Regions from separate parts of the Marinomonas sp. HM11-D genome, predicted to be linked through region 3. Evidence: predicted binding sites of a transcription regulator. Region 3 holds the regulator's gene; each other region holds the start of a gene.

The links. The regulator PhoB, encoded in region 3, activates phosphate uptake and scavenging genes when phosphate is short. The targets are predictions, from matches to a motif close to TGTCATANNNNTGTCANA.
Positions count from the first base shown of each region.
Region 1: the regulator PhoB is predicted to act here: its motif matches at 3,381-3,398, upstream of ACOSVP_RS08880 (esterase-like activity of phytase family protein).
Region 2: the regulator PhoB is predicted to act here: its motif matches at 8,646-8,663, upstream of ACOSVP_RS02575 (PhoX family protein).

Region 1 is NZ_JBMMKT010000005.1:53,288-64,239, forward strand. It holds gene ACOSVP_RS08870 (methyl-accepting chemotaxis protein) at 1-549, shown strand, start outside; gene ACOSVP_RS08875 (DUF2789 domain-containing protein) at 848-1,081, shown strand; gene ACOSVP_RS08880 (esterase-like activity of phytase family protein) at 1,142-3,316, opposite strand; gene ACOSVP_RS08885 (putative bifunctional diguanylate cyclase/phosphodiesterase) at 3,628-5,694, shown strand; gene ACOSVP_RS08890 (ABC transporter substrate-binding protein) at 5,740-6,825, opposite strand; gene ACOSVP_RS08895 (FecCD family ABC transporter permease) at 7,029-8,084, shown strand; gene ACOSVP_RS08900 (ABC transporter ATP-binding protein) at 8,087-8,917, shown strand; gene ACOSVP_RS08905 (plastocyanin/azurin family copper-binding protein) at 8,910-9,350, shown strand; gene ACOSVP_RS08910 (MDR family MFS transporter) at 9,360-10,583, shown strand; gene ACOSVP_RS08915 (porin family protein) at 10,618-10,952, opposite strand, start outside.
Region 2 is NZ_JBMMKT010000002.1:37,194-48,145, reverse strand. It holds gene secF (protein translocase subunit SecF) at 1-388, opposite strand, end outside; gene secD (protein translocase subunit SecD) at 403-2,256, opposite strand; gene yajC (preprotein translocase subunit YajC) at 2,331-2,657, opposite strand; gene tgt (tRNA guanosine(34) transglycosylase Tgt) at 2,746-3,864, opposite strand; gene queA (tRNA preQ1(34) S-adenosylmethionine ribosyltransferase-isomerase QueA) at 3,897-4,958, opposite strand; tRNA gene ACOSVP_RS02585 (tRNA-Leu) at 5,181-5,266, shown strand; gene ACOSVP_RS02580 (leishmanolysin-related zinc metalloendopeptidase) at 5,500-6,528, shown strand; gene ACOSVP_RS02575 (PhoX family protein) at 6,642-8,543, opposite strand; gene ACOSVP_RS02570 (EAL domain-containing protein) at 8,810-10,876, opposite strand; gene ACOSVP_RS02565 (methyl-accepting chemotaxis protein) at 10,882-10,952, opposite strand, start outside.
Region 3 is NZ_JBMMKT010000008.1:98,838-109,789, forward strand. It holds gene ACOSVP_RS12305 (amino acid ABC transporter substrate-binding protein) at 1-71, shown strand, start outside; gene ACOSVP_RS12310 (amino acid ABC transporter permease) at 176-1,348, shown strand; gene ACOSVP_RS12315 (amino acid ABC transporter permease) at 1,358-2,458, shown strand; gene ACOSVP_RS12320 (amino acid ABC transporter ATP-binding protein) at 2,482-3,261, shown strand; gene ACOSVP_RS12325 (HDOD domain-containing protein) at 3,367-4,635, shown strand; gene ACOSVP_RS12330 (chorismate--pyruvate lyase family protein) at 4,632-5,192, shown strand; gene ubiA (4-hydroxybenzoate octaprenyltransferase) at 5,209-6,063, shown strand; gene phoB (phosphate regulon transcriptional regulator PhoB) at 6,159-6,854, shown strand; gene phoR (phosphate regulon sensor histidine kinase PhoR) at 6,862-8,265, shown strand; gene ACOSVP_RS12350 (response regulator) at 8,335-9,168, opposite strand; gene cysZ (sulfate transporter CysZ) at 9,178-9,948, opposite strand; gene ACOSVP_RS12360 (putative pterin-binding protein) at 10,187-10,702, shown strand; gene ACOSVP_RS12365 (sensor histidine kinase) at 10,699-10,952, shown strand, end outside.

The sequences.
Region 1 (10,952 bases), on a different contig from region 3:
TCCGCGGAAGAGCTAGCGAAGCAAAGCCAAAGCATTGGCAGCATGCTAAATGTGATTCAGGACATTGCTGAGCAGACCAATTTATTGGCGTTGAACGCCGCAATTGAAGCAGCACGTGCTGGTGAGCAAGGCCGTGGTTTTGCCGTGGTTGCGGATGAAGTACGTGCTTTAGCAAGTCGTACTCATGATGCCACATTGGAAATCTCTGGCATCATTGATTCGTTACAGAGTCGTACCCAAGGCATCGTCAGCATTATGAAAGAGTGCAGTGAAGACGGTTTACGCAGCAGTGAAGAGTCGGCGGTGATTGGTGATGTGTTAGGACGCATCACGCAAGAGGTACATGACATTGCCGATATGGCCCGTGAAGTGGCGGGCGCGATTCAGCAGCAATCCATTGCTGCCAATGAAATCAATCGCAATGTGGTGACGATCCGAGAAATCACCATGGATACTAGTGAAGCGGTGCGTTTGAATTCTCAATCAAGCCACGAAATTTCTGAGTTAGCCCATCAATTGGAAAGTGTAGTATCACGCTTTAAGTTATAAACAGTATTCGCTCCTCGAAATGAAGCCGCGCAGTGCGCGGCTTCATTATTTTTACATTACCGGATCGGACTCCATATAGTTTTATTTTTTCTTACGTAAGCTTCATAACCGCCTCTGCTTTAATGGATAGTCATACTGGCAAGCGAAGACATAGGTGACATAGCCAACGTTTTTTGGGGGGAGTAAAGTCGCTCAGGGTGAATGCATTTTAGCGGTTGCTGATATAGCGGAATTTTATCCTTTCATCTAGTCTTTAAAAGGCGGTTGTTTTTCTCATCAACACTCTCAGGAGGATTTTATGGAGACTCATGTTCATTCAATTAATTCACTCTTTGAGCAGTTGGGGTTAGACGGAAGTAAACGGGGAATTGAGCAGTTTGTGGTGACGACGGCACCGATTCCAAGTAATGTCCAAATTTGGGATGCGCCGATCTGGACAGAAGCCCAAGCCTCAGCGTTAAAGCAAATGAAAGCCGATGATGCCGACTGGTCGGAGGTGGTTGACCAGCTGGATGTGATGCTTAGAGCCTAATCATTCAAATAAAAAACGGCGCCAGTTGGCGCCGTTTTTTTTTGTTGGCCGTGATCAGGCTTATTTGAATTCACCGACTTTGAAGAAGAAGGTTTCACCCGTGCTGTCGTCCACACCATCGTTATCCGTTACCGCATAACCTGTGTTGCTGGCATCAATGGTAAAGCCTTCAATCTTATCGACCACGATACCGTTTTGAGCTTTAAGTTCTGGTAGGAAATCGTACACCAAGTGCTTACTCACGGTTGGTAGCGTTTCACCTAGAGCGGCAGTTTTGACATTCGCCAAGTCCACCTTGTAGAGGCGTTTTACTTTAGCAGCTTCGGCTAGTTGATTATCACGCTCTACCACATACAAGCTGCCGTTGTGCGCAGTAATTTCAGAGAGTCCCATCCAACCAGATTCCGCTTTCTCAAGCGGGTAGTGTGTGGCGCTCCAAGTGTTGGCCGCTAGATCGTAGGCCAATAGTTTGGTTTGATCTTTGGCATCGTCTTTCCAAGGGCGTTGGATGGCCACCCAAAGGGTATTGTCCACTAGCGTGATACCTTCCGCACCAAAACGTTCTTGGTTTTTCAAAAGCTCAGCAGGGAAATCGATGGTTTGATCAATTTCACCGTTCGCCTGTACATGGTACAAGGCATGTGGCACTTCTTTCTTCTCGTTGCCCTCAGAGGCTAACCAGAAGCCACCTTTCGGATCCATCACGATACCTTCAAGGTCTAGCTTTTCAGCAGGTTTGCCATCGCGCGTGATGACCAGTTTATCGGTGATTTGCGCAGGTGTTTTAGTCGCATCAATGGTGAAAATCGCGGGTTGACTAGAGTAAAAGCTATCACTGATGGCGTAAAGTTTACCGGCCTGCTTCAGGTCAGCAGCCAAACCAGACAAGGCGCCCCAACCAATCGGTGCACCTTGTGCGTCCAAGTTAGAGCGAATTTGTGGGTAAGCGGGTGCTTTGTCTTCTAATTGGTACAGCATCACATGAGAGCGTGGGCCGCTGTCTTTTACCAAGTCTTCTTCGTTTGCGGTCGCAATCAAATTACGACCTGGGATGGCAATCGCAGATTCTGGCGCAATACCAGATGGCAGCATTTGCACGAACTCTGGCGCAGCACCAGTGTCTTTGTAGACTGCCATTACAGAGCCACGCTCAGACATCACGAAGATGTAGGTTTGGCCATTGAAAGTCGCTACTTCTAGACCTTCTGGCTCAGCGCCTTTTTTACCAGAACGTTTTTCTGGGTAATGACCCACGCGCACCACTTCATGTTCAAAGCTGGCACCGCTTTCAAACAGAATGTCACCTTTTTTATTGAAGATGGTAAAGCCGCGGGCCCCCCCTTGATAATCGCCTTCGTTGGCAATCACAAAACGCTCATTGTCCAACCATTTCACCGCATCCGGTTCACGTTTGAGATCAGATTGAGACGCGGTGAAGGTTAGCGCACCGTCTTTCTTCACATCGATTTGCGATAGGTTTACGGTGCCGGCAGAGAAGTGGTGCATTACCTTGGCTTGCTCAGCATTGATGACGACGATGTGGTTGTTTTCCTGTAGCGTCACGACCACTTCGTTGTTGTCATTGAAGGCAACGAATTCTGGCTCAGGATCGCTTGGTGCAATGTCCGCAAGGCCTGCCAAAGAGATGGTGTGGGTTTTGTTACATTCGCCAGTGGCTTGGTCGAATTCAATAATGACCACGTAGCCCGCCGGCATTTGTGGCAAAGCACCGTCGTTTAGTTCTTCGTCACGTTCGTTTTCGATCGCCACGGCGATGTAACGGCCGTCTTTTGAAACCGCCACAGAATCTGGTTGGCCGCCTAGGTCACAACGCTGCATCACTTTTTGTGACGCCACATCAGCAATGGCAAGGTAGCCACTTGGATTGGTGTAGCTTTCAGAGGTGTTCACTCCAGCTACTACCCATTTACCAACGCTGGCTACAGAAGTTGGTTCACCTTGAAGGTCTAGGAAGCCTAGTGCTTTAGGTTGGTTAGCCTGTTTAATGTCGACAAAACCAATACCGCCACGTGGGCTGTCTGAGTAGATCAGAGTGTTGCCATCGGCTGTCGCAGTAATGATTTCGGCTGAGCTTACGGTTTCAACGGCTTGGTTGCCTAGGTTTTTCGCAACAGGGAAGCTAGCAATGCGGTTAAAAGCATCCGCTTGAGCCGCTAGGCTGGCGCCTGCAAGGCAAGTTGCTAAAAGCGTACGGCGAAAGGTGGTTGCTAACATGACTATCTCCATCAATAAGTTATAAAAATTGGAAATAACTTAGCGGCGGGAGTTTGCAGTTGTATGTGATTTAAATGTCAAAATGATGACGGCTATACACTGAATTCGAGAGGAGATTTATAAAAGCCACCTAGTTGTTAGTCTCTTTTAGCGCGGACTTTACTTGCAAATTGCTACAAAAATTAAACTTATTCTCGGTTACTTACGTACTAAGGTCTAACCATAAGAATAATGACAGCACGTTCGTATAGGGAATCATCCTACCTATTTGCATTCGCTGTTTTCACTAGCTCTGTTTGAGGAACTCTACAATGGCAACCTTTACCAATCATTTCGAAGCGATTGTGGCGTCGTCTGATGATGCGATTATCAGCAAAGACCTTAACAGTATTGTGACCAGTTGGAACCGGAGTGCAGAGAAAATTTTCGGCTACAGTGAGCAAGAAATGTTAGGTCAGTCCATCACTATACTCTTTCCTGTTGATCGATTACATGAAGAGCAAGCTATTCTGAATCAAGTAATGCGTGGTGAACAGGTTGAGCATTTTAAAACAAAACGGTTGCACAAAGATGGTCATTATATAGATGTATCGGTAACGGTATCTCCTATTTGCGATCAAAATGGAGTCATTGTCGGTGCGTCTAAGATTGCGCGTGACATTACCAAGCAAGTGCTAATAGAGCAGCAATCGGCTCAGTTTAAAGCATTGGTTGTTTCCACCGAAGATGCCATTATCAGTAAGACTTTAGACGGCTTCATTCAAACTTGGAATCCTGCTGCAGAGAGAATGTTTGGCTTTTTAGCAGATGAAGCAGTAGGTCAACATATTACGTTAATTTTTCCTGGTGATCGCATCCAGGAAGAAGCAAAGCTGATGAGGGCACTGCGAAAAGGGGAAGTAGTTCGTCACTTTAGAACTACCCGAGTGCGAAAAGATGAGTCTCTAATTTATGTATCTATTTCCTTATCCCCGATTTTTGATGATCGTGGGCAAATGTCTGGAGTATCAACGATTGCACGTGATATTACCCATGAATTCAAAGACAAATCTGCACTGGTAAACCACACAAGTCATGACGGTCTAACGGGCTTACTTAATCAGTATGGCATGATGCAATGTATGGAAGAATTACTGCATATGTCGCATATTCGAAATAAGAAGTTCGCATTGTTAAATCTCAATATTAATGGTTTTCAAAAGTTTAATGAGCAGTATGGCTTTGCTTTTGGAGATCAAGTATTGATAGCCATTGGTCATTGTATTCGTAAAGCCATACGAAGCTCGGATGAATGTGCTCGTATTGGGCAAGATGACTTTCAGATTTGTTTAATGGGACTTGCTAGCCAAAAAGATATTGAGACTTCCGCAAACAAAGTTGCCAAATCCATCTCTACCATTACGACTGTAATGAATGTGCCTGTTTCCATTTCAGCCAGTATTGGTGTCGCCGTATTTCCTGATGATGGCCACAGTACCCAAGCCTTGATTACCCGTGCAGACCACGCTCAATTTTGCGCTAAACAAAGTGGAAGTCATACCATCAAGTTGTTTTCGGGTCTGCTACAAGAGCAGTATTTAGGTGAGGAAGAAATCGCCATCGCATTGAAAGAGGCGGTTCAGAATAAAGCGTTAAGCCTCGTTTATCAGCCTATTGTTGATGTTGAAGCGGGTAGCATTAAAAAAGTAGCAGCATTGGTTCGCTGGGAGCATCCAATACATGGTGTTCTTGAGCCGGACTTGTATATTCCTATTGCTGAGAAGTTTGGTTTAATCCGCGAACTAGATGATCTAGTCATGGATATGGCAATGGATCAGCTGTCCCGTTGGACAACCTTATATGGCTTAGATTTTCAGATGTCGATCAATCAGTCGCAGTATGACCTCATTGACAAAGAGCTATGTACGAAACAGTTGCTAAGTAAGCTCCATCAATATGGTTTGCAAGGGCAAAATCTAATTATTGAGATTTCTGAAGGTTGCTTGATTCAGCAGTCAAAGGTGATGATGGCGATTTTAAATCATTATGAAAGTTTAGGAATACAAGTCGCTATAGATAACTTTGGAACGGGCTATTCATCTTTAGGTTGTTTGAAGGACTACACCTTCAGTATGCTAAAAATTGACAAAAGCTTAGTCGACTCGGTTATGTTTAACCAAGTAGACGTTATCCTAGTCGAAGGCATTCTGAGTATGGCGAAGCAATTGGGGATACAAGTGATTGCAGAAGGGATCGAAACACCAGAACAATTAACGTTGCTGCATAGCCTCGGATGCACCTTACAAGAAGGGTTTCACTTTTCAAAATGTTTGAAAGCAGATGCATTTGAAACCTTTATGGCATCACATTACGAATTGCGCCACAACCAAATAGCTTAAGCTGAAAAACGCGCTGAGCAAAAGCCTGCTCAGCGCGTTTAGGTTTTATTGACCTAATACAAACGTGCCACTTGGTGTAACAGGCAAATACTTTTGGTAAAACTCAAGGTAAGCCGCTTGCGGGTCTAGATCTTTGAAAAGCTCTGGATATAGGGCCTTGGCATAAAATTGAATCATGGCGCCATCCAAGATGGAACGTACCGCGCCATGGTAGGCGGCATACATGCGATCATTTTGCACCGCATTGAGAGACGACCAACCAGTACGTTGCTCAAAGCCCTCTAAACGTTGCTGTGCTTGTTCTTTACTAACGTTCTGACCCATGAGCATACCATCATCACTGGTGCTGCTTTCGTAACCGGTCATCACGATCACATCAGGATTGGCGGCGAGAATTTGTTCAGGGTTCAGCTTGCCCCACCATTCTACGTATGGCGCAGAAATGTTATCGCCACCGGCCATGGTAGAGATGGCGCCCCACATGTTCTTACCGAAGGTGTAGCCCACTTCATTGACACCCGCCGCGCCGTATTCCGTGTAGACCGTAGGTTTCGGTAAATTGGCTTGTTCAAGGCGGGTTTGAATCATCTGCAAGTTTTGCGTGTATTCATCGGCGATGGTCTTCGCGCGCGCTTCTTGACCGGTGATAACGCCGATAATCTCGGTACTTTTCACATGGCGCTCAAGGGTTTGTGCATTGTAATCCACCACGACCACGGGAATGCCAGCCGCTTCAAGACGCTCAACATCACTGCCCAGGCCCTTATATTGCCAGTCCGCCAGCATAATCAAATCAGGATTTAAGCTGATGACTTTTTCAACTGAGAAGGTTTTCGTATCAACGCGGCCAATGCCTGGGATCTCATCTAGAGAAGGGCGGTGCGCAACGTACATGTCCCAATTGGCAGGGCGTGCTTGCCAGATGTATTTGGACATGCCTACCACATGGTCGTAAGCCGCCTCGGTGCCAATGGCCATGTAATCTTCTGGGTAAAAACCGACTATCACGCGCTGCGCAGGCGCATCAAAGGTGATTTGGCGGTCCAGCACATCGGTAAGGGTGACATCTTGGGCAAAGCTAAGCCCCGTTGCAAAAACAAGAGACGTTAAGGCCGCAATTTTAGGCAGCATAGAATTTTCCTAAGTGAAGTCGATAATATCAGGTCCGTTGAGCCATTATTCGCAATAAATCCTTGTGAGCTATTCTACAGTTACATAAAATGATTGTGCAAATCATTATCATTCGCCGATATGTGTAAGCATTATGCATAGCGTTACAAACAACCTTTTGCCAAGGTCATGCTTGGCATATTTGTGATTTAGACCCACTGTTCATGCAAACTTCTACTATGATCGCTGAGGCGCTCGAAACCCAGCGACGTCACGAAAAGCGCCGCTGGCTTGTGTTGGCGGCACTACTGTCTTTTCTGCTATTGTCCTTCATCTTCGACATTGCCACAGGCCCATCCATGTTGAGCCTTCAAGATGTGGTGCATGCGCTATTAAATTGGCTTGGCTTGCCCGTTGAAGTGGCACGCACCACTGAAGTGATCGTTACCAACTTACGCTTACCTATTGCTCTGATGGCGCTGATCGTCGGCGGTTCGCTGGGGGTGGGTGGAGCGGAAATGCAAACGCTACTGAATAACCCGATGGCGAGTCCTTATACCTTGGGCATGGCTGCGGCGGCGGGCTTTGGTGCAGCCTTGATGCTGTATGTTGGTTCATTGGGCTTGAACTCACAAATTGCCGTGCCAATTGGCGCCTTTATCTGTTGTATGCTCTCGGCAAGCTTATTGTTTGGCTTGGCGATGATGCGACATATTTCCTCGGGCCAGCTTATTTTGGCGGGTATCGCCTTGCTGTTCTTGTTCCAGTCATTGTTGTCATTGGTGCAATTTGTCTCGTCACCTGAACTGAGCCAGCAGATTCTGTTTTGGCTGTTTGGTAGCTTGACTAAGGCGACCTGGACCAATGTGTCGATTACGGCGCTGGTCACAGGCGTTTGTGTGCTGATCTTGATGAAGGATGCCTGGAAGCTGACGGCGTTACGTTTAGGGGAAGAACGCGCTAAAAGCCTTGGCGTAAATGTCACCCGCTTGCGTTTAAAAACCCTAATTCTAGTGGCAATTATGACCGCCACTGCCACCAGCTTTGTCGGTATCATTGGCTTTATCGGCATTGTCGCGCCGAATATTGCGCGTATGTTGGTGGGCGAAGATCAGCGTTACTTTTTGCCACTGTCGTTTATTGTTGGTGCCTTTCTGTTATCCAGTGCTTCGGTGCTGTCCAAAGTGATTGTTCCAGGCGCTTTGTTTCCGATTGGTATTGTTACCGCCATCATTGGGGTACCTTTCTTCTTTTGGCTAATTATCGGTAAGAGGCGCTAACCATGCTACAAGTTCGAGATATTTCTCTGGCCTACGATGATTTGGTGCTGGCCGATGACATGAGCTTTTCCCTCGAAGCGGGCAAAACCCATGTCATCATAGGTCCCAACGGTACTGGCAAAAGTACCTTGTTAAAGATGCTGTTTGGAGATGTACAGCCGCAAGCAGGGGAAGTGTTGTTTAACAACCAACGACTGAGCAAAGCGACTTTGCCCCAGTGGCGCAAGCAGTTTGGCTATATGCCGCAAGATATCCGCTTAGACGTTGGCTTGAGTGTGCTGGAAGTGGTCTTGCTTGGCCAGTTGAATGCTTTGTCGTTGAAACTCGGCGATAGTTTGCTAGAAGAAGCCCTGCAAGCGTTGGATCAGATTGGCTTATTGCATCTGGCTAACCGCGATGTGCGAACCTTAAGTGGCGGTCAGTGTCAGATGATCTTGTTCGCCCAAGCGCTGATGCGCAAGCCAGAAATTTTGATGTTGGATGAGCCGGTTAGTGCGTTGGATCTGCACTTCCAGCAGGTCTTGTTAGATCATTTGGATCAGCAGACCAAGCAAAAGGGCTGGGTGTCGGTGATGATTCTGCATGACCTGAATTTAGCAGCGCAATACGCTGACAATCTATTGGTACTAAAAGGCGGTAAAGTGGTGGCGCAGGGCGCACCCAGTGCGGTGATTACCCCGCAAATGGTGGAGCAAGTCTACGGTGTCAAAGCGGACGTGCAATTAGACAGTTTTGGCGTGCCGTTTATTCGAACCCAAAGGCGCGCTGCCAAGGCTTTTTCAAATTTGAAAGCCTCACTAAATCAGCTTGAGACAGGAGCAGAATATGCTTAATAAAGGTGTCTACATACTGCTTGTGGCCCTTGCTGCAAGCACCACTGCATCGGCCAAAGATTGGCAAGTGCAGATGTTGAGCTTTGGTGAAAAGGGCCCCATGGTGTTTGAACCGGATTTTATTCAGGCACAAGTGGGCGATACCGTGACCTTCGTGCCGACACAGCCTGGCCATCATGTGCAGTCCTATGTCACTGCCGCGGGCCAAGAAGCTTGGGCATCAAAATATAACGAGACTTATCAAGTGACGCTGGAGCATGAGGGTGTCAATCTGTACTACTGTCCGCCCCATTTAATGATGGGCATGGTCGGGGTAATCCAAGTAGGTGATGCGATCAATAAAGACGTCATTGACGCCAAGTATCCTGAGCTGCGTGACAAAATCGCCCTTAATCCAGAACGTGTCGATCTGATTCTAGATAATCTGAAGTAACCCCTCCCTATGAATGCAAATCACTTTTTGGCCGATTGGCGTCAGCTGTCGGCCGCTAGTCGTGTCTTGGTCATTAACGGCTTTAGCTTCAATTTAGGTTTCTACATGCTGCTGCCGTATTTGGCAGATCACTTGCAACGTAATTTGGGTCTCAGCCCATGGCACGTAGGCTTGGTGATTGGTCTGCGTGTCTTAAGTCAGCAGGGCATGTTCCTGATTGGCGGTACATTGGGCGATTATTTAGGCTACAAGCGTTTGATTTTATTGGGTTGCTTGGTGCGTGTGGCGGGCTTTGCCTTATTAGGCTTGGCAGGCAATTTTCCCTTGTTACTGTTAGGAGCCTTCCTTACGGGTTTTGCCGGAGCATTATTTACCCCATCCAGTAATGCTTACTTAGCTTATGAAGCCCCAGATCAACTTCGACGTGACCGAATCTTTGCCATGCAAAATTGGACCAGTGAAGCTGGCATGTTCTTAGGCCCGTTACTGGGCATTGCTTTGCTGAGTTTTGAATTCGTTTGGGTCGGTGTCGGGGCGGCCAGTTTATTTATGCTGCTGTTTCTCGTGCAGTGGCGTTACTTGCCTGAGTTAGCGGAGCAGCAAAAACGTGGCGGTTCTGAAACACGCTTTTGGCAACAATGGCACAGCATGTTACGTAATAGCGCGTTTGTGAAATTTATCTGTTGTGCCTGTGCCTTCCATTTATTTTTTCACCAATTGTATTTGTCCTTACCTGATGAAGTGGCGTCGCGTCAGCTTAACTCAGAGGTGATTACTTGGGTGTTTATGACGTCTTCGATTATGGGTATCTTGCTGCAGCTGCCGATCAGCCGTTGGGTCGCCAATACCATTGGCAGTGCTAAGGCGATGGGGATGGGAATTTCCCTAATGGGTGGTTCCTACCTGATGTTTCTGATGGAGTTCAACCTTCTGGTTGGGCTGAATTTTGTTATCTATGCCATGGTGTTTAGCCTTGGCTCTATGCTGGTGTTGCCATTGCTAGGATCTTATGTGCCTAAGTTTTGTGATAAGTCGGAACTTGGTAGCTACTATGGTCTGTATTCTTGTATGGGGGGTATTGCGGCCTTTGTCGGCAATATTGGCGTGGGCGCCTTGTTATCCTGGCCCTCAGTGCCAAGAGAATGGATTTGGTTGGGCTTCGCGGTGATTGGCTGTGTCGCAGGATTCAGTCTTTATCGGCAGGTCTTGGTTTTGAATCAAAAAGCCCACTGATATCAGTGGGCTGTTGCTAGCTTTGTGAAAACGCTTAGAAGCGGTACTCAACACCGACGCTGGCTTGGTTAAAGTTAGTATCGAAATCTGTGTTTTCGTCCACATCATCCACACTTAACTCAGCGTCATACCAAGTGTATTGCGCATTCACCAGCAGCTGTTCAGACAATTTGAAGTTTAAGCCCGCGCCGGCAAACAGCGCTTCATCATCAGAGCTGCCACCTAAACCTGCCACAGAGTAGTCTGTGTCGTACCAAAGCTGACCTGCTTTAGCGAAAAACTCGATAGAATCGGTTAACGGCAAGATACCTTTGACAGCGGCACTGTAACCATCTGTTTTCGCATGGGCGATACCATCGCCATAGGAAC
Region 2 (10,952 bases), on a different contig from region 3:
GACCGCCCTGCTCACGCAGCTCTTCACCCACTTGACCACCGACGTACTCAGAGCGCATGAGCTCAACTTGTACGCTACCGTTATCGCGCAGTGTGCTCAACACCTCGTCACCCAGTGTCGGCGTATAGGCATTACCCATACGCACCACCACATCAACTGGAGAACCAAAGTTCTGCACTGTGACATCTTGGTAATCACCTTGGGCAAGCAGAGTACGCACATCATCTAGCGCTGGCGCTTGAGTGTATTGCACTTCAATCAAACTACCACCAGTAAAGTCTAAGCCAAACTTAAGACCTTTTACCGCCAATGAGCCTAAAGAAACCAGCACCATCGCAATCGAGAACATGGCGACGACTTTGCGCATTGCCATAAATGGAATATTCATCGTTTCGCTGTCTCCTAGATAAATAAGCGCTTATTTTTACGTCCACCGTACACCAAATTAATTTGGGCGCGGGTTACCACAATCGCAGTAAACATAGACGTCAAAATACCAAGAGAAAGTGTTACAGCGAAGCCTTTAACAGGCCCTGTACCCACCGCGAATAGGATGACTGCCACCAACAAAGTAGTGATATTGGCATCCAAAATAGTGGTAAACGCACGGTTAAAGCCAGAGTGAATCGCTTGCTGACTCGGCAGACCCGCCTTCAACTCTTCCCGTATACGGGAGAATATGAGTACGTTGGCATCCACCGCCATACCCATGGTCAACACGATACCGGCAATACCTGGCAATGTCAGTGTCGCTGACAGCAATGACATACACGCCATCAACAAAACAATATTCAAGGCTAGGGAAATGTTGGCGAACAAGCCAAAGACCTTGTAGTAAAGCAGCATAAAGGCCATCACCACAAGCAAGCCGATTTGCGCCGACAACACACCTAGACGGATGTTTTCAGCACCCAGGCTTGGACCAATGGTACGCTCTTCAACAAAGTAAATTGGCGCAGCCAAGGCACCTGCACGAAGCAATAGTGCTAGTTCAGATGATTCACGCGGGCTATCAAGACCCGTAATACGGAACGAGTTGCCCAGTGTCGTTTGAATCGTTGCTAGAGAGATAATGTTTTTCTCACTGTAGCTACGACGTACTTCGGTCAACTTACCATCTTCACCTTCAACAAAACGGCTACGGCTCTTATGTTCGATGAACACTACCGCCATATTGCGACCCACGGCGGTACGTGTGACACGCGCCATTTGTGAACCGCCTTTACCATCAAGGCTAATGTTTACTTGCGGACGACCATTTTCATCAAACGAAGAACTGGCATCTGCCACGCTGTCACCGGTGATGATCACATCGCGTTCAAGACGCGCCGTACGACCACTACCATCGCGGAAAGTTAGGGTATCAATATCCGCAGCGTTAGCATCAAGACCTGCCTCTAGACGAAACTCAAGGTTAGCTGTAGCACCGATAATACGCTTCGCTGCGGCCGTATCTTGCACACCAGGAAGCTCAACTACGATACGATTACTACCTTGACGTTGCACTAGCGGCTCCGCCACACCCAATTCGTTTACACGGTTTCGCAATGTGGTTAAGTTTTGCTGCAATGCATACGCTTCGACTTCTGCACGAGCTGCTTCAGTGAAACCGATCTCAACAAAGTAATCAGTGCCATCGTTAGAGGTGTTGTAAACGTATTCTGAGAATGCATCTTGCAACAGCTTAAGTGCCGCTTGCTGATCTTCTTCACGTAGGAAGCGAATCGACATGACACCACCATTCACCTCTACACTACGGTAACGAATACGTTCCGTACGCATGCTGTTCTTCATTTCACTTGCGGCAACGTCTAGACGCTGCTTCAGTGCCGCCGGGGTATCTACCTCAAGCAAGAAGTGCACACCACCACGTAAGTCCAAACCAAGTTTGGCTGGGCCTGCACCAATAGAAGACAACCACTCAGGTGTTGTTGGCACCAAGTTAAGTGCCACAACGTAATTCTCGCCCAAAGCTGCAGCAATCACCGATTTCGCAGCCAATTGGTCTTCGCCGTTATTAAAGCGCAAGGTTCCGCCAGCGCTGGTGACTTCGGCTTGTTTTAGATCAATCCCTGCGTCTTTAAGGGCCTTTTCAGCCGTCGCAAGAGTGCGCTGATCTACCACCGAAGTGGATTTTTGAGTGGATAGTTGAAGTGCTGGATCGTCTGGATACAAGTTTGGCAGCGCATAAATGACGCCAAGCGCGATCACTAGCAGGATAAGCAAATACTTCCACAAGGGGTACTTGTTAAGCATGTAAGGTCCTTGGAGCTAACAAATAAAATGACCAAGAAAGTAGAAAAGCGCCACGGGGCGCTTTTCTCATAACATTAGATCGATTTCAGAGTGCCTTTTGGCAATACTGCACCAACGGCAGATTTCTGGAACTTCATCTCAATGTTGTCGGCAACTTCTAGTACAACGTAGTTGTCATCAACTTTCGTTACACGACCTAGAACACCACCGTTTGTTACCACTTCTGTGCCTTTCGCCAAAGAAGCAAGCAGGTTGCGATGCTCTTTAGTACGTTTAGCTTGTGGACGCCACATCAAGAAATAAAAGATAACAACGAAACCAACTAACAATACCAGGTTAAAAATCCCTGCGTCAGCTGGTGCAGCACCTTCAGCGTAAGCTGGTGAGATCAAAGCGATCATGGTGTTTACTCTCCAATGGTTAAAAAAACGGTATGCGCATATTCTTTGTAAATAGTTGCGCTACTTTGACAATTCATTTCGACAGTTGTTACTCACTCAGTGGCGGGGTTTCCATACCACGTTTCGCGTAAAACTCATCAACGAAGGCATCAAATCTACCTTCATCTAGCGCCTGACGCAATCCCGCCATTAATGTCTGGTAATAACGTAAGTTATGGATAGTGTTTAATTGCGCACCGACCATCTCTTGGCATTTGTCTAGATGATGTAAATAAGACCGAGAAAAGTTTTTACAAGTATAACAATCACATTCTTTATCTAATGGATTGGTATCGTAGCGGTGAAAGGCGTTACGAATACGTACAATGCCCTCTGACGTAAACAAATGACCATTACGCGCGTTACGAGTTGGCATCACACAGTCAAACATATCCACGCCACGGCGCACGCCTTCAACTAGGTCTTCAGGCTTACCTACGCCCATTAGGTAACGCGGTTTGTCAGCTGGCATTTTGTAAGCCAAATGATCCAAAACACGCACCATGTCTTCTTTCGGCTCACCTACAGAAAGACCACCGATGGCATAACCATCGAAGCCAATATTGGTCAGACCTTCAAGCGACTCATCACGTAATTGCTCGTACATACTGCCTTGGATAATACCGAACAAGGCAGATGGGCTATCGCCGTGCGCATCTTTTGAGCGCTGCGCCCAACGTAAACTCATGCGCATGGACTTCGCCGCTTCGTCTTCCGTCGCAGGGTACGGTGTACACTCATCAAAGATCATGACAATGTCAGAACCCAAATCACGCTGCACTTGCATCGAGATTTCGGGACTTAGGAAAACCTTGTCTCCATTCACCGGTGAACGGAAGCTTACGCCTTCTTCTGTGATCTTACGCATATCCCCCAAGGAGAATACTTGGAAACCACCTGAGTCAGTCAGGATTGGTTTTTGCCATTGAGTAAAATCATGCAGATCGCCATGGGCTTTAATGACATCCGTACCTGGACGCAACCAAAGGTGGAAGGTGTTACCAAGAATAATATCCGCACCAATGGCTTCGATATCTTTGGTCAACATACTCTTAACGGTACCGTAGGTACCCACTGGCATGAACGCAGGCGTTTCGATGTCGCCACGAGGAAAGCTCAAGCGCGCACGGCGAGCCTTACCAGAGGTCGCAAGCACCTCAAAGTCCATAAAACATTCTGGACGTTTATCTGACATTCGTCTTATTCCTCAGCTGTTGGCCCTTCGGCCTTTGGATTTCGAGTAATAAACATGGCATCGCCGTAACTAAAGAAACGGTATTTCTCTGCTACAGCCACGCGGTAGGCATTCATCACGTTGTTATACCCAGCAAAGGCACTGATCAACATAATGAGGGTCGATTCGGGTAGGTGGAAATTGGTCACCAACACATCAACCGTTTTAAATTCATAACCTGGGTAAATAAAGATGCTGGTATCGGTAGCAAAGGGCTCAATCTGGCCGGACTGACTAGCTGACTCCAACGAGCGAACACTAGTGGTACCAACGGCGATCACGCGCTTACCAGCTGCCTTTGTCGCACGCACTTTATCCACCACATCCTGAGACACTTCAGCGTATTCAGAGTGCATCACATGATCTTTGATATCGTCGACACGCACTGGCTGGAAGGTACCAGCGCCCACATGCAAGGTAACAAACGCCGTATCAACGCCCTTCGCTTTTAGTTGCGCTAGCAAGGCATCATCAAAATGCAGACCCGCTGTCGGCGCCGCTACGGCACCTGGGGTCTTGTTGTACACCGTTTGATAACGCTCTTGGTCACTCTCGTCATCGGGACGTTCGATGTAAGGAGGCAGTGGCATGTGCCCTACTTTTTCCAGCACTTCAAGCACTGGCTCATCAAAACGCAGATGGAACAAGGTATCGTCACGGCCAACCATCTCAGCACCATGAGAAGCGCCACGATCTGTGCCTAGCTCTAAACGATTACCAACTTTCGGCGACTTACTGCAACGCACGTGCGCTAAGATTTCGTGTTCTGATAATAAACGCTCAACCAACAGCTCAAGCTTACCGCCCGACGCTTTTTGGCCGTACAAGCGTGCCGGAATCACTCGGGTGTTGTTAAACACCATCAGATCACCCGGTTCAACGAAGTCTAAGACATCTTTAAATGTATTGTGTGACAGTTCGCCTGTTGGGCCATCTAGCTTAAGCAAGCGGCTCGCAGTACGTTCAGGCATTGGGTAGCGTGCAATGAGTTCCTCAGGCAGCTCAAAGCGATAATCAGAAACGCGCATAATAGCTATTTTGTTTACCTAGAAAAATGATGCGGCATTTTAGCGAATTTCTACTCGCTTGGGTACGATATAAGAAGATTTCCCATTTAACTGATCGGTTAATTTTGGCTTTTGATCAGCTTTTAAACAAAAGCCAATCAAGCGAAAGTTTTTTAATTTATTTCAGCAAAAACCGTTGACACCCCAAAAGAAATGACCATAATACGCCTCACCTTTTTCAAAGCCAGTGTGGTGGAATTGGTAGACACGATGGATTCAAAATCCATTGCCTATAAAGCGTGCCGGTTCGAGTCCGGCCACTGGTACCATCTTTATGATGCGAAAAGCCCCGAACGAAAGTTCGGGGCTTTTTTCGTTTTAGGCCGCTCAACTCGCCTTTAAATCATTCTCCAAGAACCCTTTTCCGCTAACTCATACTAGCAAGATTAGCCTGACCAACATTCCCCTTATAAATAATAGATATAAACAAACAGCTACAATTGATTAAATAATGTGCACACTTGACCGATACTTATAGAACACTCTAACAGGTAGCGCAGTCATGAATTCCAAGAAACTTATCAATTCGGAATATGGACTCTCCCACCAAGGCTATGGCCTCAATCAAGGCATGGAATATGAAATTTTTCTTTTCGACTCATTTCTAGATGCGAAAGGCGGTGGTGGTTCTGGTAGCAATAAGGGAGGAAATCCCTTGGATCCAGCACCCTCTGACACTAACGATACTTATTTAAGCAACGATGGCAATTCCAACACTGGAGAAACAGATGAATACAACATTCGCCTTAACTTCAGTTCAGGTGACTGGATTCAGGAAATCGAGACAGCAGATGGAATAATAGAAATTAATTTGAAAGATGAGTTTATTACTGCCGCCAATTTTCTAAGCAGTGTAATCACTGAAGATATTGTTCCAGATGGCTATGATTTCGATGACATAACCATCGATGCCTCATTGGTAAATATTGATGGAGAAGGCAGTGTACTCGGGCGTGCAGGCCCAACACACATTTGGAACCCAGACCTTACATCAGGAAATATTTTTACATCTCAAGCAATAATGGAATTTGATACTGCGGACGCAGTTGCATTATACAAGGATGGGCTTTGGGATGAGGTTATTCTCCACGAGATGATCCACTGTCTTGGATTAGGTACTTTATGGTCAAATGCAGGCTTAGTGACCAGAACAATCGATGATAATGACACCAAGAAGCCAACAGACGACGTAATAACATATGATTATACTGGCGACTTAGCCAATTATGCATCCGCAGTGTTATTTGATAAGTACACTGACAGTCTCGAAAACTACATAACTGCATTCAATATTAACCAAGATTACCTTAACGAAGGTGATCCTAGCTACGACAAGGATTTTCCAGTAGCAGATATCGAAGAAGATGGTGGCTCAGGCACAGCAGGCGGTCACTGGGATGAAGTGACTTATGGTAAAGAGTTAATGACAGGTTACCTAAATACAGAAGGTAACTACCTATCAGAAATGACCTATGCAGGTCTTGCAGATCTGGGCTACACAATTTCTGATACTTACTTAACTATCGCCTAACCCCACAGTTACAGTAACAAAAAGCCCCAAATAAAAGTTTGGGGCTTCTTTCATTCCTGCATAAAAAAAACGGCGCCTATTAGGCGCCGTTGCAGGAAACTTCAATTCGGATATTAGCCAATGATTTGGCCGTCATCACGAGAGATAGCAATCACGCTTGAACGTGGTGTACCGCCGTTTGGCCAGTTAGAGTTACCACCTTCACCTGGGTGCTGGATACTTACGAACATAGTCGTACGGTCTGCACTCCATGCAGCACCAGTGATTTCACACTCTTTTGGTCCCACTAGGAAACGCTTGATTTCACCTGTTTCTGGATCACCTACCAACATTTGGTTGTTACCCTGACCAGCAAAATCTTTCTCATTTGAGTAGTTACCGTCCGTTTGAATCCAAAGCATGCCTTTCTTATCAAACTTCAAGCCGTCTGGAGAGTTGAACATGTTGTCTTTGTTTACGTTCTTAGAACCCGCGTAAGCATCATCAAATACCGCTGGGTTACCCGCTAGTACGAATAGATCCCATGTAAATTTCTCAGCAGTGTGATCTTGGTTAGCTGGCACCCAACGAACGATCTGACCGAAGTTGTTCTTAACGCGTGGGTTTGGACCTACTGCAGGGGTTTCATCGCCACCCGCATTTGGCTTAACGCCACGGTTTTTGTTGTTCGTTAGCGAGCAGTAAACTTCCGCTTTATTCGGGTTAGACGCTACCCACTCAGGACGGTCCATAGTCGTTGCACCGACTTTAGACGCCGCTTCACGAGTGTAGATCGCGATTTCTGGCGCCGTCATGCCTGTTGCTTCAGGCGTTAGAGCAATCCAGTGACCAGTGTTGTTTTCGTTGAATTTCGCAACGTACAAAGTACCTTCTTCTAGAAGATCTGTGTTGTCGCCACCGACCACGTATTTGTTCTTAGATACGAAGCGGTATAGGAACTCACCACGCTCATCATCACCTAGGTAAACCACTACATGGCCGTTTGCCGCTACTTCTACTTCAGCGTTTTCATGCTTGAAACGACCTAGAGCAGTACGTTTTTTAGGACGCGCTTTTGGATTTAGTGGATCGATTTCAACGATGTAACCAAAACGGTTTGGCTCTTGTGGATCTTTAGACAGATCAAAACGATCATCTGCTAGGGCCCAGTTGTAACCACGGTCTTCATGGCTAATGCCGTAACGCTTCATTTGTGGTGTTAGCGCAAAATCCGCTGAACTGGATGAGAAGTAACCGTTGAAGTTCTCTTCACATGTTAGGTAAGTGCCCCATGGCGTTTGACCATTACCACAGTTGTTCCAAGTACCTTTTGCTACCACACCTTTAGGGTCAGCTTTGGTTTTCATTAGGTCGTGGCCGCGAGCTGGACCAGTGATGTCCATTTCTGTATCAGCCGTGATACGACGGTTGAACTCAGAATCTTTAACGATGCCCCATTTGCCGTCTTTACGTGCGATCTCAACCACAGACACACCGTGTGCGGCTTTGTTCTTACGAATGTCATCGGCGTTGATCGGCTTACCATCCGCACGGTTAGCATGCAGAGTGGTTTCGTTTGTGTATTCGTTGTTGACACAAAGGATTTGACGGCCGTTGTGAGAGAATAGCGCCATACCATCGTTGTGGTCACCAAACGCTAGTTCTTGCGACTCACCAGTACCGCCTGTTGCAGGATCAAATGCTGGTGCGTTTGAGAACAGTGGCTCACCCCAAGAGGCAACCACTTGCCAGCTGTAACCTTTTGGCACAGTTACCGTATCCAGCGCATTAGCTTTTACCATTTCAAATGCAAGGCGAGACATTTTCGCTTCTTCGCCCGCTAGCGCTTTACCTGCAGCAAGGGTTGTAGAGCCCATTACAAATGCCGTTGCACCGACTGCGGCACCACCGGTTAGGAAACCACGGCGGGATACCATGGCTTTCGCAGTTTCTTCAAACTCAACCACTTCCATCGCTGGACGAACCAATTCGTCGTGCTCATCAAAACCTAGCATTTGATCTTGCTTAACTGACATTGCAATTCCCTCAATCTATCAATCGTTTATAGTTATTCGCGCTCTGACTGCGCTCAATAAGTTTCATTCGAAACATATTTAGCCGCACTTGAATGTCATTCGTGTGATAAATAGATGACCATTTGGTTACAAATACAAGTTCAATCAAGGAAAAGTGTATTTATATTAGTCAGTTATAAAATATTGCAGAAGAATGGAAAGCATAACGCTCAGGATCACTCGTTTAAGTAACCTAAGCGTCTTTTTTGATGGCTAAACTGAGGAACTTAGTTTAGCGGCTGGAGATTTATAGCTTGAGAACGAGCACCATGATCTGATAAGAACTGCTGTAGTTCTTCTGTAGGTAAGGCTTTGGCATATAAATACCCTTGCGCGAAATCACAGCCAATTGCCGCCAAGATGTCATGCTGCTCTTGATCCTCAACACCCTCAGCGGTCACCGTTAAATGCAGTGACTTGGCGATGGAAACAATCGCTTCCAACATCACTCGCCCACGATGGGTCTTCACATCATTAACAAAGGCACGATCAATTTTAAGGTTATCTAAAGGCAATTTCCCCAAATAGCTTAACGCTGAATAACCGGTACCAAAGTCATCTAAACAGATATTAATACGATGAGTGCGTAGTAAATCTGCATTGGCCCTTACCGCCTCACCGATAGACAAGACCGCATCTTCGGTAACTTCTACTTCTACTGCTTCAGAAGGTAAGCTGCGTTCCTGCAGGCCTATAATTAAATGCTCAATCACATCTCGTCGCACAAAACTCTTGGCAGACACGTTAATCGACACAGGAGTGGCTTCACAAAACAGCGCCTTGTGGGCTTGGATGGCATTGAATGTCTTCGTGATAATGTATTTATCCAGCTCAACCACCAAGTCCAATTCATGCACAACCTTGATAATTTCAAGCGGCGAGACAAACCCTAGCTTACTATCATGCCAGCGCATTAAGGCTTCGTAGCCACATACCAACCCAGACTTCAAATCAATCTTGGGTTGCATAAACACTTGGATTTTACCCAGCGCCAAAGCGCTTAGTAGATTCTTCTCGATTTGCTTAGAACGTTCGTATTCTTTTTGGATGGACTCGTTATAAAGCACAAAGGAAATGTTTTCTTGTTCGGAATACACCAGCGCCATTTCAGAGCGTGCAACCGATTGATCAAAACTTTCACCGGACACATATACGGCACAGCCCGCACGCAACTCAGAGCCAATCACTTCATGCAAGTTCAGCAACTCCTGTAGATTGACCAAACAGGCACTAACATAGTCTTCTACATCGCTGTACTGGGGCACACGGTAAACCACCAAGAAACGCCCTTGAGCCAGGCGGCTCGCCATCACAATCGTCGGATCTTCGTCGAATACTGAAGTAATGCGACGCAGTTTTTCATCTACTTCGCTATCACCATCGAGCTTCAACATGCGCTTAAGATTGGCCAATTCAAATTGCACAAAGGCATAAGGCTGAGCTTTGCTAGCGGGCTCCAATTGATCAAACTTCTTACGCAAAAACTCAAGGTTAGGCAGTTTAGTCACCGCATCAAAGTGCTTTAAGAAGAACACTTCATTGGCCGCAATCACCTTCTCAGAAACATCAATACCGACGGCTTGAATATGCGGGCCATCACGATCCGTTACGCGGCGTAACCACCACTCGACTTCATTACGCTGGTTACCCACTTGCAAGGTAAGCGGTAGTTTAAATTCATTCTCACCACCATGGCGTAACATTTCCATACGGCTAATAAATTCGCCTTTGCTGCTCTCAAATAGGCAATCAATGAATTTCTCGCAACGCTTAGAAGCTGGCATTGAAAATAGGGTTTCGAAGGTACGGTTCGCCAGCATGATCTCACCATCCAACGTCATGCGAACGATAAATAAACCTTGGCTATCAAAGACACTGCGATAACGCATATCGATGCGCTCTAGTTGATATAAAGCACGCTTGTATTCGGTAAGATCGTGACAAATCCCAACAAAAGACGGCTTTTGATCACTACCAACGGTCTTACCAATGGATAAGTGCATCTCGAACTGCTCACCGTTTTTACGGCGTGCAACCACTTCTCGTCCGCGGCCAATAATTTCCTGCTTACCCGTCGTCAAATGACTATGAATGTATTCATCGTGCTTTAACGCAACATCTTTTGGCATCAGAATGGAAACATTCTGGCCGATTACTTCCTCTGCCTGATAGCCAAAGAGCTTCTCTGCTGCGGGTGAAAAGGTTTCAATAATGCCACGGTAGTTAATAATGATAATTCCATCTGCCGCGGCATTTAGTAATGCTTGGTACAAAACTCCCTCTTGACTGCTCATTCTTCCTATTTCCTAAAGCGTTGTACCAATTCATGTAAATCCACAGAGGAGCGCATCGACTGCTCCACGGCATCAC
Region 3 (10,952 bases):
TAGGTCTACCACGCGGCGTCAATAATCTATGGAGCGAAGGCGGCGTTTTGTACGCGCCACCAGTACGTTAATCACGTCGTCATTCCTTCTGCAATTGGGAATACACCCAGTGGCAAGCGCCACTGGGTTACCCCTTCCGTCTTCCATCTGACGAGCATTTAATGCCTGAACCAAGATGAGCGAAAAAACTACAACTAATACGAGCTTTTTGAACGACGCTGGCAACCGTGCCCTGTTGTTCCAAGCAGTGCTCTTGATCGTAGTGGTGGCGGTGGGCTATTACCTGTTCCACAACCTCCAATCGAACTTACAAACTCAAGGGATTTCGACCGGTTTTTCATTTTTAAATGAACCGGCGGGCTTTCCGATCCTTATCCATTTAATCGAATACACCGAGGCGAACAGTTACGGCCGAGCGTTTGTGGTTGCCCTAATCAACACCACGTTAATTTCTCTTATTGGCATCCTACTGGCGACCATTATTGGTGTGGTAATGGGCTTAGCCCGTTTATCCAATAACTGGCTGGTGGCCCGTTTAGCGACGGTCTACATCGAGACCTTGCGTAACATTCCACTGTTACTACAGATGTTCTTCTGGTATTTCGCCGTATTGGCAGCGTTACCGCACCCGCGTGATAGCTTGATATTTGGCGACTTTTTGCTGAACAAACGTGGCATCTACTCCCCTAACCCCATTTTCCAAGAGGGTATTGGCATCGCAGTGGCGGCCTTCTTTATCGCCGTAGCCGCTTCTATTGCCTTGATTGTCTGGGCTAAGAAACGCCAAAAGAGAACCGGCGTCTGGTTTCCCGCTTATTGGACATCGATCGCCATCATTCTCGTGGGTACCGTGCTGGGATTTGCCATCGCCGGCTTCCCAGTAGAGTTTGAACTCCCTCAAAAAAGTCGCTTTAACGTTTCTGGCGGCATGGTGTTAGTGCCTGAATTTGTCGCCGTATTGGTGGCTCTGTCTACCTATACCGGTGCCTTCATCGCCGAAATCGTCCGCGCAGGTATCTTGTCGGTAAACTGGGGACAAACGGAAGCGGCACGATCCTTAGGCCTTCGTGATGGTCTAACACAACGTTTAATCGTGCTACCACAAGCACTACGCGTGATCATCCCACCACTGACTAGCCAATATTTGAACTTGGCGAAAAACTCATCTTTGGGGGCGGCGATTGCTTACCCTGAGTTGGTCGCAGTGGTCATGGGAACCACCCTTAACCAAACTGGTCAGGCGATTGAGACTATCGGTTTGTGTATGTTGGTATACGGCTCTTTAAGCTTGTCCATTTCGTTCTTTATGAACTGGTACAACAAGAAGATGTCGCTGGTAGAGCGCTAGGAGACCAATATGACAATTGAATTCAAACCCTCTCCAAGCCTCCCACCACCACAGAATGCTGTGGGTGCCGTGGCTTGGATCCGTAAGAACTTTTTCTCTTCGCCGCTGAATATCTTTTTAACCGTATTCAGCTTCTACATCCTCTATCTGCTACTGCCTCCGATGGTGCAGTGGGCGATTATCGATGCCACATGGGAAGGCACCTCTAAAGCCGCCTGTACCGCGGGTGGCGCCTGCTGGGCTTTTGTTCGGGTGCGTTTTGACCAGTTTATGTATGGTCTTTACCCTGCCACAGAGTATTGGCGCGTTAATGTCGCAGCCCTCTTGCTGGTCGTGCTAGTGGGCATGTTTGCCATTAAAGCCATCAACAAGCTGATGCTGTCGATTGCCATTATTGTGGTGTACCCAGTGGTCGCTTACTTCCTGTTCGCTGGCGGTGTTTTGGGCTTGGAAGTGGTGGAAACCTCACTTTGGGGTGGCCTATTCCTAACCATGCTGCTCGGTATCATTGGTATCGTGGCGTCATTTCCATTGGGCGTCATCCTAGCACTAGGGCGTCAGTCAGACATGCCCGTTGCCAAATCGGTGTGTGTCATCTTTATTGAGACCATTCGTGCAGTTCCCCTGATCACCATCCTGTTTATGGCCTCGGTGATGATTCCGCTGTTCTTGCCCGATGGCTTGAACTTCAACAAGTTATTGCGCGTTCTGATCGGTATTACCTTGTTCTCTGCGGCCTATATGGCGGAGGTGATTCGTGGTGGTTTGCAGGCGATTCCAAAAGGCCAATACGAAGCCGCTGATGCCATGGGTCTGACTTACTGGCAATCGATGATCCTAGTGATCCTGCCACAAGCACTAAAACTGGTCATTCCAGGCATTGTGAACACCTTTATCGGCTTGTTCAAAGACACCACGCTAGTCTACATCGTCGGTATGTTCGACTTCTTGGGCATTATTCAAATGGCCAACCATGATGCCAACTGGCTGGGTACCACCACAGAAGGTTACGCCTTTGCAGGCTTTGTTTATTGGGCTATCTGCTTCGGTATGTCCCGCTACTCCATGGCGGTTGAGCGTAAGTTAGATACCGGACACAAGCGGAATTAATTAACCATTTGAGGCCTTAACAGATGACAGATAGAAACATGGCACTTGCCCAACTTGAGCCGGGCGAAGAAGCAATCATTCAATTTAGCGATGTCAACAAGTGGTACGGTGAATTCCACGTGTTGAAGAACATCAACTTCAGCGTCAAAAAAGGCGAACGTATCGTTGTGTGTGGTCCATCAGGTTCCGGTAAATCCACCATGACCCGCTGTATCAACCGTCTTGAGGAACACCAAAAAGGTCAGATTTTGGTGGACGGCATCGAGATGAACGACAACCTGAAAAACATCGAAGCGATCCGCAAAGACGTGGGCATGGTGTTTCAGCACTTTAACCTGTTCCCGCATTTAACCATCTTGGAAAACCTGACGCTGGCGCCAATTTGGGTGCGTAAAACCCCTAAAAAAGAAGCCGAAGCCATGGCCATGCACTACTTGGAGCGCGTAAAGATCGCCAACCAAGCACTGAAATACCCAGGTCAGCTTTCCGGTGGTCAGCAGCAGCGTGTGGCGATTGCCCGCGGTTTGTGTATGAAACCTCGTATCATGTTGTTCGATGAACCCACCTCTGCCCTTGACCCAGAAATGATCAAGGAGGTACTGGACGTGATGATCCAGCTGGCTGACGAAGGCATGACCATGGTCTGTGTCACCCACGAAATGGGCTTTGCTAAAACCGTGGCGGACCGTGTGGTCTTTATGGATGCAGGGGAAATCGTCGAGGCGAATACGCCCCATGAATTCTTTGAAAGTCCACAGCATGATCGTACGCAATTGTTCTTAAGTCAGATTTTGAACCACTAATCTTGCTATTTGCGCCAATCCTGTCTAAAAAAGCCCCTTATGGGGCTTTTTTAGTTTGCTCAATAATGTCCTAATAAAGAAAACCGTTTTACTTGGGGATTCAGAGTGTCAGACCAACCTGTCGAACAACCTATTAGCACGCGAGTACGCATTGTTCACCTCGCCGATCACACTGGCAAACTGCAGGTTATTTTCCCCTATGACAGCATGCTCGACATGGCCGCTTTATCGCGCTTAACTAAGCGCCGCTTTGATCCCGTCGCCAACTACAACATCGAAGGCGACCCGCTGATTAAACCAAACACTTGCTCCACGCTCATTGATAAGTCCCTATTGAACAGCGATATCATTGAGCTACGCAGCAGCGCGCAACAAAGCTATAAAAGCTACTCTAAAGAAGAGTTTACCGACCGTTTTCAAGGTCCCTTATCCCGTTATGAACAGATCGCTATTCCGGTTGCCAACATTCCTAAACCGGTGGCCGATCTGAGCCAAGATCCCGAGCAGATGCAGGCAGCCTTAGGGAAATTTCAGTCCATGCGTTTACAAGCCCGCTTGGAAGAAACTCTCGAGATTCCGCCACTACCCGCATCATCGCACCGCATTATTCAGCTGTGCTCGAATGAACATGCCGGCACCGATGATCTGTGTGATGTGATCAGTTTAGACCCGTCTTTGTCAGCACAGGTGATCAGCTGGGCCTCGTCGCCCTATTACGGCGTACGTGGTGAAATTGACTCGGTGGAAGACGCCATTATTCGTGTTTTAGGCTTTGATATGGTGATGAATCTAGCGCTTGGCTTATCCATGGGTAGCGCATTTCAACTGCCGCAAAACGGCCCCCGTCACTACGAAGATTTCTGGTTCAGTGCCGTATCCCATGCGGTTCTGATGGAAGAGTTAGTGCGCAAAATGCCATCCGGTGAGCGCCCACGCTTGGGCCATGCTTATTTATCTGGCTTACTGCATAACTTCGGTTATCTAGCGATCGCCGTGGTATTACCGCCGCACTTCGGTATTTTGTCGCGCTATATCGAGGCCAATGCCCACCTGCCAACCGATGTGATTGAAATGCAAACCCTACATTTCACCAAAGAACAGCTAGGCGCTTGGCTACTGAAACATTGGGGCTTGCCAGAAAGCATCTACACGGCGGTGCGTTACAGCCAGACACCAAATTATCAAGGCGACCACTTCAAACTGGCACTTGGTTTACAACTTTGCCATCAACTGTTTAACGATGAGCCACTTAATCCTGAACTACTGCAAGCGTTAAACTTAAAAGCGGAAGACGCACAGAAGTGTCATCGCAAAGTACTCAGCTCTTCTAGCGAACTGTGCAAAATGGTTGATCTGATAAGCGGGGCCAAATGAACCTGCTAAACCACAAGCTGGCGCAGCAGTTTGACTACCGCTGGCATAGCATTGAGCAGGTTGCGCGCGTTGCCATTCCGAAAAATATCTTGCCGTGGCTAATCACCAGTCATTCGATTACCGCGAAGCTGCGTCAAGCGGGTCAATTGCGGGTCGAGGTATTAAGCGATGCTTGGCAACTCCCATCACCGCGTGAACGTCTACGATTGAAGTTAAAAAATCGCGAAACGGCTCGAGTACGTAGCGTCATTTTGTACGTCGATGAGATCCCTGTGGTGTATGCTCGGTCAATTATTCCAGCCCGCTCATTGCGCGGCTCTTGGCGCTACCTGCCGCATTTAGGCAACCGTCCTCTGGGTGGTTACGTGTATAAATCTAAAGGCTTACGCCGTAGCCCAACGGAAGTCGTGAAACTGCCTGCTGGTTTGATTCTGAATTGCCAAGACTCGCTCTGGGCGCGGCGTTCCGTATTTATCGAATATGGCCCAGGTATCTTGGTCAACGAAGCCTTCTACCCTGCCATCAGTGCTATTACGCCGGCCGCCGGACAACTTTAACAAAGCGATAAAATCCATGAGTAAACTAAAAGATTACGCCGACTTAACCCGTTTTAACCGCCCAATCGGTTCCCTATTGCTGATGTGGCCAACCCTTTGGGCACTTTGGTTGGCGGCCGATGGCTGGCCAGAATGGCATCTGATTTTCATCTTTGTACTGGGTGTGTTCAGCATGCGCTCAGCAGGCTGCGTCATTAACGACTTTGCCGATCGTAAAGTCGATGGCTTTGTCGAACGTACTAAGAACCGTCCGTTGCCGTCCGGTCGTGTATCAGAAGTAGAAGCCTTGGCACTGTTTGCCGGACTATCGATTTTAAGCTTTATTTTGGTGCTGTTTACCGACCTGCAAACCATTTTGCTGTCTTTTGTCGGTTTGTTCCTAGCAGCGCTGTATCCTTTTATGAAACGCTACACCCATTTACCGCAGCTGTTCCTAGGCTTGGCGTTCTCATGGGCCATCCCGATGGCCTACAGCGCTCAAGGGGGTAGCTTACTGGATCCGCAACTGTGGATGTTGTTTGTGGCGAACTGTTTCTGGACCATCGCCTATGACACCTACTACGCCATGACTGACCGTCCCGACGATTTGAAAGTCGGCATTAAGTCCACCGCTATCCTATTTGGCCGTTACGACTTACTGGTGATTATTATTCTGCAGGGCCTAACCCTATCGCTGATGATGTGGATTGGCGTGATTGCTCAGCTGGGGATTTTGTACTTTGTCAGCTTGTTGGGCGCTGTGTACCTGTTTTACCAGCAATACCAACAAGCCAAAGAGCGTGAGCGCCAAGCCTGCTTCCGTTCTTTCTTAGATAATAACCGTGTCGGTTACTGCATCTTTGCAGGAATCTTACTCGGGTATTACATTTAATTGTGGCAATCATGTGGCACTGATATGACAATTTAACACAGCTGTCATATTTAGCGGCTTTAATAACTACCGTTCCTGAGATGAGGATAAATCCTGTGACCGGTAAAAAAGTACTAATTATTGATGATGAAGCACCAATCCGCGAGATGATCGCCGTCGCGCTGGAAATGGCTGGCTATGAATACATGGAAGCGGAAAATAGCCAACAGGCGCATGAGATGATCGTCGATCACCGCCCTGATTTGGTGTTAGTGGATTGGATGATGCCTGGTGGCAGTGGCGTTGAGTTGACTCGTCGCCTGAAAAAAGACCCAACCACGGCGGAAATTCCCGTCATCATGTTGACCGCGAAAAGCGAAGAAGACAACAAGATTCAAGGTCTAGAAGTGGGTGCGGATGATTACATCACCAAGCCATTCTCGCCACGTGAATTGGTGGCGCGTTTAAAAGCGGTATTGCGTCGTGCCACACCACAAGGTGTCGACGACCCAATCGAAGTGGAAGGCCTACTGCTAGACCCTATCAGCCAACGCGTTTCCATTGGCACCATGCCAATCGAGATGGGACCGACTGAGTACCGCTTGTTGAAATTCTTAATGACTCACCAAGAGCGTGCCTACTCTCGCGCACAGCTATTGGATCAAGTCTGGGGTGGAAACGTTTACGTTGAAGAGCGTACGGTGGATGTGCATATTCGTCGTCTACGTAAAGCGATTGGCGATTCCCACGACTTTTTAATTCAAACGGTTCGCGGCACGGGTTACCGATTCTCTGCGAAACGTACGGCATAGACTTTATATGAAAAGAACTTGGCAACGAGCTTTCATTACATGGATGAGTGGACTAATGGCGGTGATCGCCATTGGTTTCGTATTGGGCCATATTCTTGCGCTAGCCTTATTGTATACGCTCGGTACGCTGTATTGGCAGCTGTATCAACTGTATCAATTTCACAATTGGCTACGCCGCTCCGGTAAAGCTGCGCCCCCAGACGCGACGGGTATCTGGGGTGAAATCTTTGATGCAGTCTATCGTCTGCAAAAGAAACAGCGTAAATCGAAACGTCGTATGCGCCAAGCCTTGAACCGTATCGAGAACTCCACCGCCGCGCTCAAAGAAGGCGTGATCATGGCCGATAATAACGGCAACTTGGAATGGTGGAACAACTCGGCGGGCTTGTTATTGGGCCTGCAACGTCCTGTCGATCGTGGTCAACCGATTACCAATATTCTGCGTAATCCGGAATTCTTTAAATACTTCACGCAAAAGCGCTTTGGTGAGCCTCTCGTGATTAAATCGCCTTCAAAAGAAGGGGTATATTTAGAGCTGCAAACCACGCTTTACGACCAAAACGATCACCTGATTTTTGTCCGTGATGTGACCCGTTTACATTTGCTAGAGCAGATGCGTAAAGACTTTGTCGCAAACGCTTCCCACGAGCTGAAAACGCCACTGACAGTGATCAAAGGCTATCTTGAAACCTTATCCATGTTTAAAGATAACCTGCCGCCGTCCATGCAACGCGGTATCGTCAATATGACCGATCAGTCGTTGCGTATGGAGCATTTGATCGAGGACTTGTTGTTGCTGTCTCGCCTAGAGACCAATGATCAGAAAGAGCCCCATCAATGGCTTAAGCTGGAAGACATTTGTGAGACGGTGCGTAAAACCGCCCTGCCGATGATGTCAGAGCAGCATGAGATTAGCTTTGAGATTCCAGAAGATAGCTACATTTATGGCGCTACCAGTGAGCTTTATAGCGCGTTTTCAAACCTTATCTTCAACGCGATCAAGTACTCACCAGAAGGTGGTCACGTTCAGGTAAAATGGATTCAAAATGAATTCAGTGGAGTGTTCTCAGTAGAAGACCAAGGTTTGGGCATCGACCCACGCCACATTCCACGTCTAACGGAACGCTTCTTCCGTGTCGATAAGGGCCGCGGCTCTAACACTGGTGGTACTGGTTTGGGCTTAGCGATCGTCAAGCACGTCTTGATTCACCATAACGCCAAGCTGCAAATTCGCAGTCAACCGGGGTTTGGCAGCACCTTCTCCTGCCACTTCCCAACCGACCGTGTACGCCAAGAGGCATTGCTAGCGACCGTGGCAAGCGATGTGGAAGACAACGTGGATGACGTGAAGAAAGTGTCCGATACGGCTGAGAACGGCTCAGAAACATCCGCGCATACGCCTTCTGCGTAGTGCAGCACTCAGATACAAAAAAGCCCAATGCAATGCATTGGGCTTTTTTATGCGTCGTCTGAATCGTTCTTACAACGAATCAAATAAACGCTGAATAAAGGCTTCCTTGTCCGCGTCCTGATCGATCAAACACAGGGTCACGGTTAAAAACGCCGAGTCATGTTTTTTCTCAGTGGTCGCCACCGCTTGCACGTAGTAGTTCAGACGATTCACCTTCTGCTCAAAGGTTAGGTCTAAGACCGCTTGATCCAACACGGTTGGGATCACGTCATCACTTTTGATCAACAGGGTGGCTTCTTCTTTGCCGAAATGCACCACCATACAACGGAACTCTTTACCCGCAAAACGCACCTTGGTTGGGATTTTCACATCCTTAATCGATACGGTTGGGTTGGTGATCTTAGGTGTGGGTGCAGCTTTCGGATTGGCCGTCCCCGCCATCAACACATCCAATGAACCCGACGCCACACCGCCGGTCGAAGGCGCCACATGGCTACGCGGTGCCGAATCCAGCTTTTTTTCCAAGCCGTTGCGCTTCGCCGCCGCCAACACCTTCTGTACCAATTGATCTGCTGAGAAGGGTTTGCCCAGATAATCGGTCACCCCCGATTGCACTGCTTCCACCACATGGGATTTATCGCCACGGCTGGTAATCATGACAAACGGTAATACGTCTTTCTTGTAATTGGGTTGCTCGCGACACCACTGTAGCAACTCAACCCCCGTCATTTCTGGCATTTCCCAGTCACATAGCACCATATCGAAGGGCACTTTTTCCAGCATTTGCTGGGCTTTGCGACCATTCACCGCTTCTTCCACCGTGACCGATGGAAAGCGCTTACGCAAGGTTCGTTTAATCAAATCACGAGTAAACGACGCATCATCAACAACCAGTATTTTCAAAATCGAGTCCTATCGGGTCTGAGACAATAAGTCGGCGTAATTCACAAAGCGTTCACTGAACAACTTAATCCAAAGCAAGGTCGCCGCTACCACCGCAATTGGCATCACAAATAAATTCAAAAACGGAATGGTCACGGCAAACATCACAATAAAGCCAAACGTCCAGCACAATAGCGGCTTTTCGCGTAACGACGCACGCATCTCAGGGAACGGAATCTTATTGTTATCAAAAGCGTAATCCATATATTGCAGCGCTAACATCCAAGCCGAGAACAACACCAACAAGAACGGCGCCACCACGTTTACCACCGGAATAAAAGACAGCAACAGCAGGCCGAGGAAACGCGGTAGGAAGTAAAACAACTTCTGTAACTCACGTTTTAAACTGCGTCCCGCAATCGCCATCAAGCCGGCAACGCTCATATCTTCATCAAACTGCTTACCGGTTTGATGCTCTTCCACTTTCTCCGCCAGAAACGCCATAAAGGGCGCCGCTAAGATATTCACACCGACCGAGAAGCTATAGAACATCAACAAGCCAACTACAATGTTGAGTAACAGATAAAATAGCCAGTTTAGGAATGACAACCACTCTGGCATAAAGCCCATCATTTCATCGACCGCGACGCCCATGTAACTTAACGCAACCGTATACAGCAATACCATCAGCGCAATGTTTGCTAAAATAGGAGCTAATAGAAACAAGCGTAAGCGGCGCGACAGCAGCAGTGGGAAGGCTTCGATAATGGCGCCAACGGCGCTAAAAGGATGAGTGATCACAGGTTGAGTCCTTGTTGCAAAACTTCTCTGAATAACATTTAGGGTGCCTATTTAAGCATATTTTTGTGTCCGCTGTGTGCCAACCGCCGCACCAAATCGTGCGCTTTTTCAACACAGCGAGCCACATATATAATGGCTGCTTGTTTTTTGAGCGGATTGCTTCTATCGCTTAAAATCAAATTTGATACACTGTAAGGCTCACACTTATGGTGAGCCTACTTCTGATATGGATATAGCTATGAAACGTCTTTTTTGGACCGCCTTGGTGGTAGCTTCCACCACCCTTTGTCAAAGTGCCTTCGCCGTATCAGAAGCGCAGCAAGGACCGGTTGTGTTAAGCGTTAGCGGCTACAGCGGCACCACCAATCCTCCAGTACCAGCAGAGTTTGATTTGCACATGCTTAAGCAACTACCGGTGCATCAAATCTTAACGCAGACCCCATGGGAAGAAGGCTCACACCACTACGTGGGATTCGACCCGAATGATCTACTCGAGCAATTAGAGATCCAGGGCAACCTCATTCGTTTGACCGCGTCTAATCAATACATTACCGAAGTGCCGTTAGCGGATTTTGACCATCATCGCGCCATCATTGCCTATGAAATGGATGGTAAAGCCATTTCCGTACGCAATAAGGGTCCGCTGATGGTGGTATATGATTTTGACCAATACCCAGAACTGCGCAATGAAGCCTATTACGGCCGTTCGATTTGGCAAATTCAATCTCTGCAAGTATTGATGCTAGACAAATGAGCGCAACAACCGAGCAAACCCCAGAGCGCAATAAGCAACGCAAACGCACCCTAATTAACTTATTAATTATCTGCGTTTGTAGCGCATCACTGCTGACTTTTTTGCTGATTCCCTTGGCCGATAACAGCACACGTCTGAATGCCCGCCAAGTATTCGACAGCTCCCGTTGGCACTCTTTGCAACTGCAGCTACAAACCTACCGTTTGATGAACTATTTATCAGACCTCAAAGCGCAGGACCTACCGGTCAA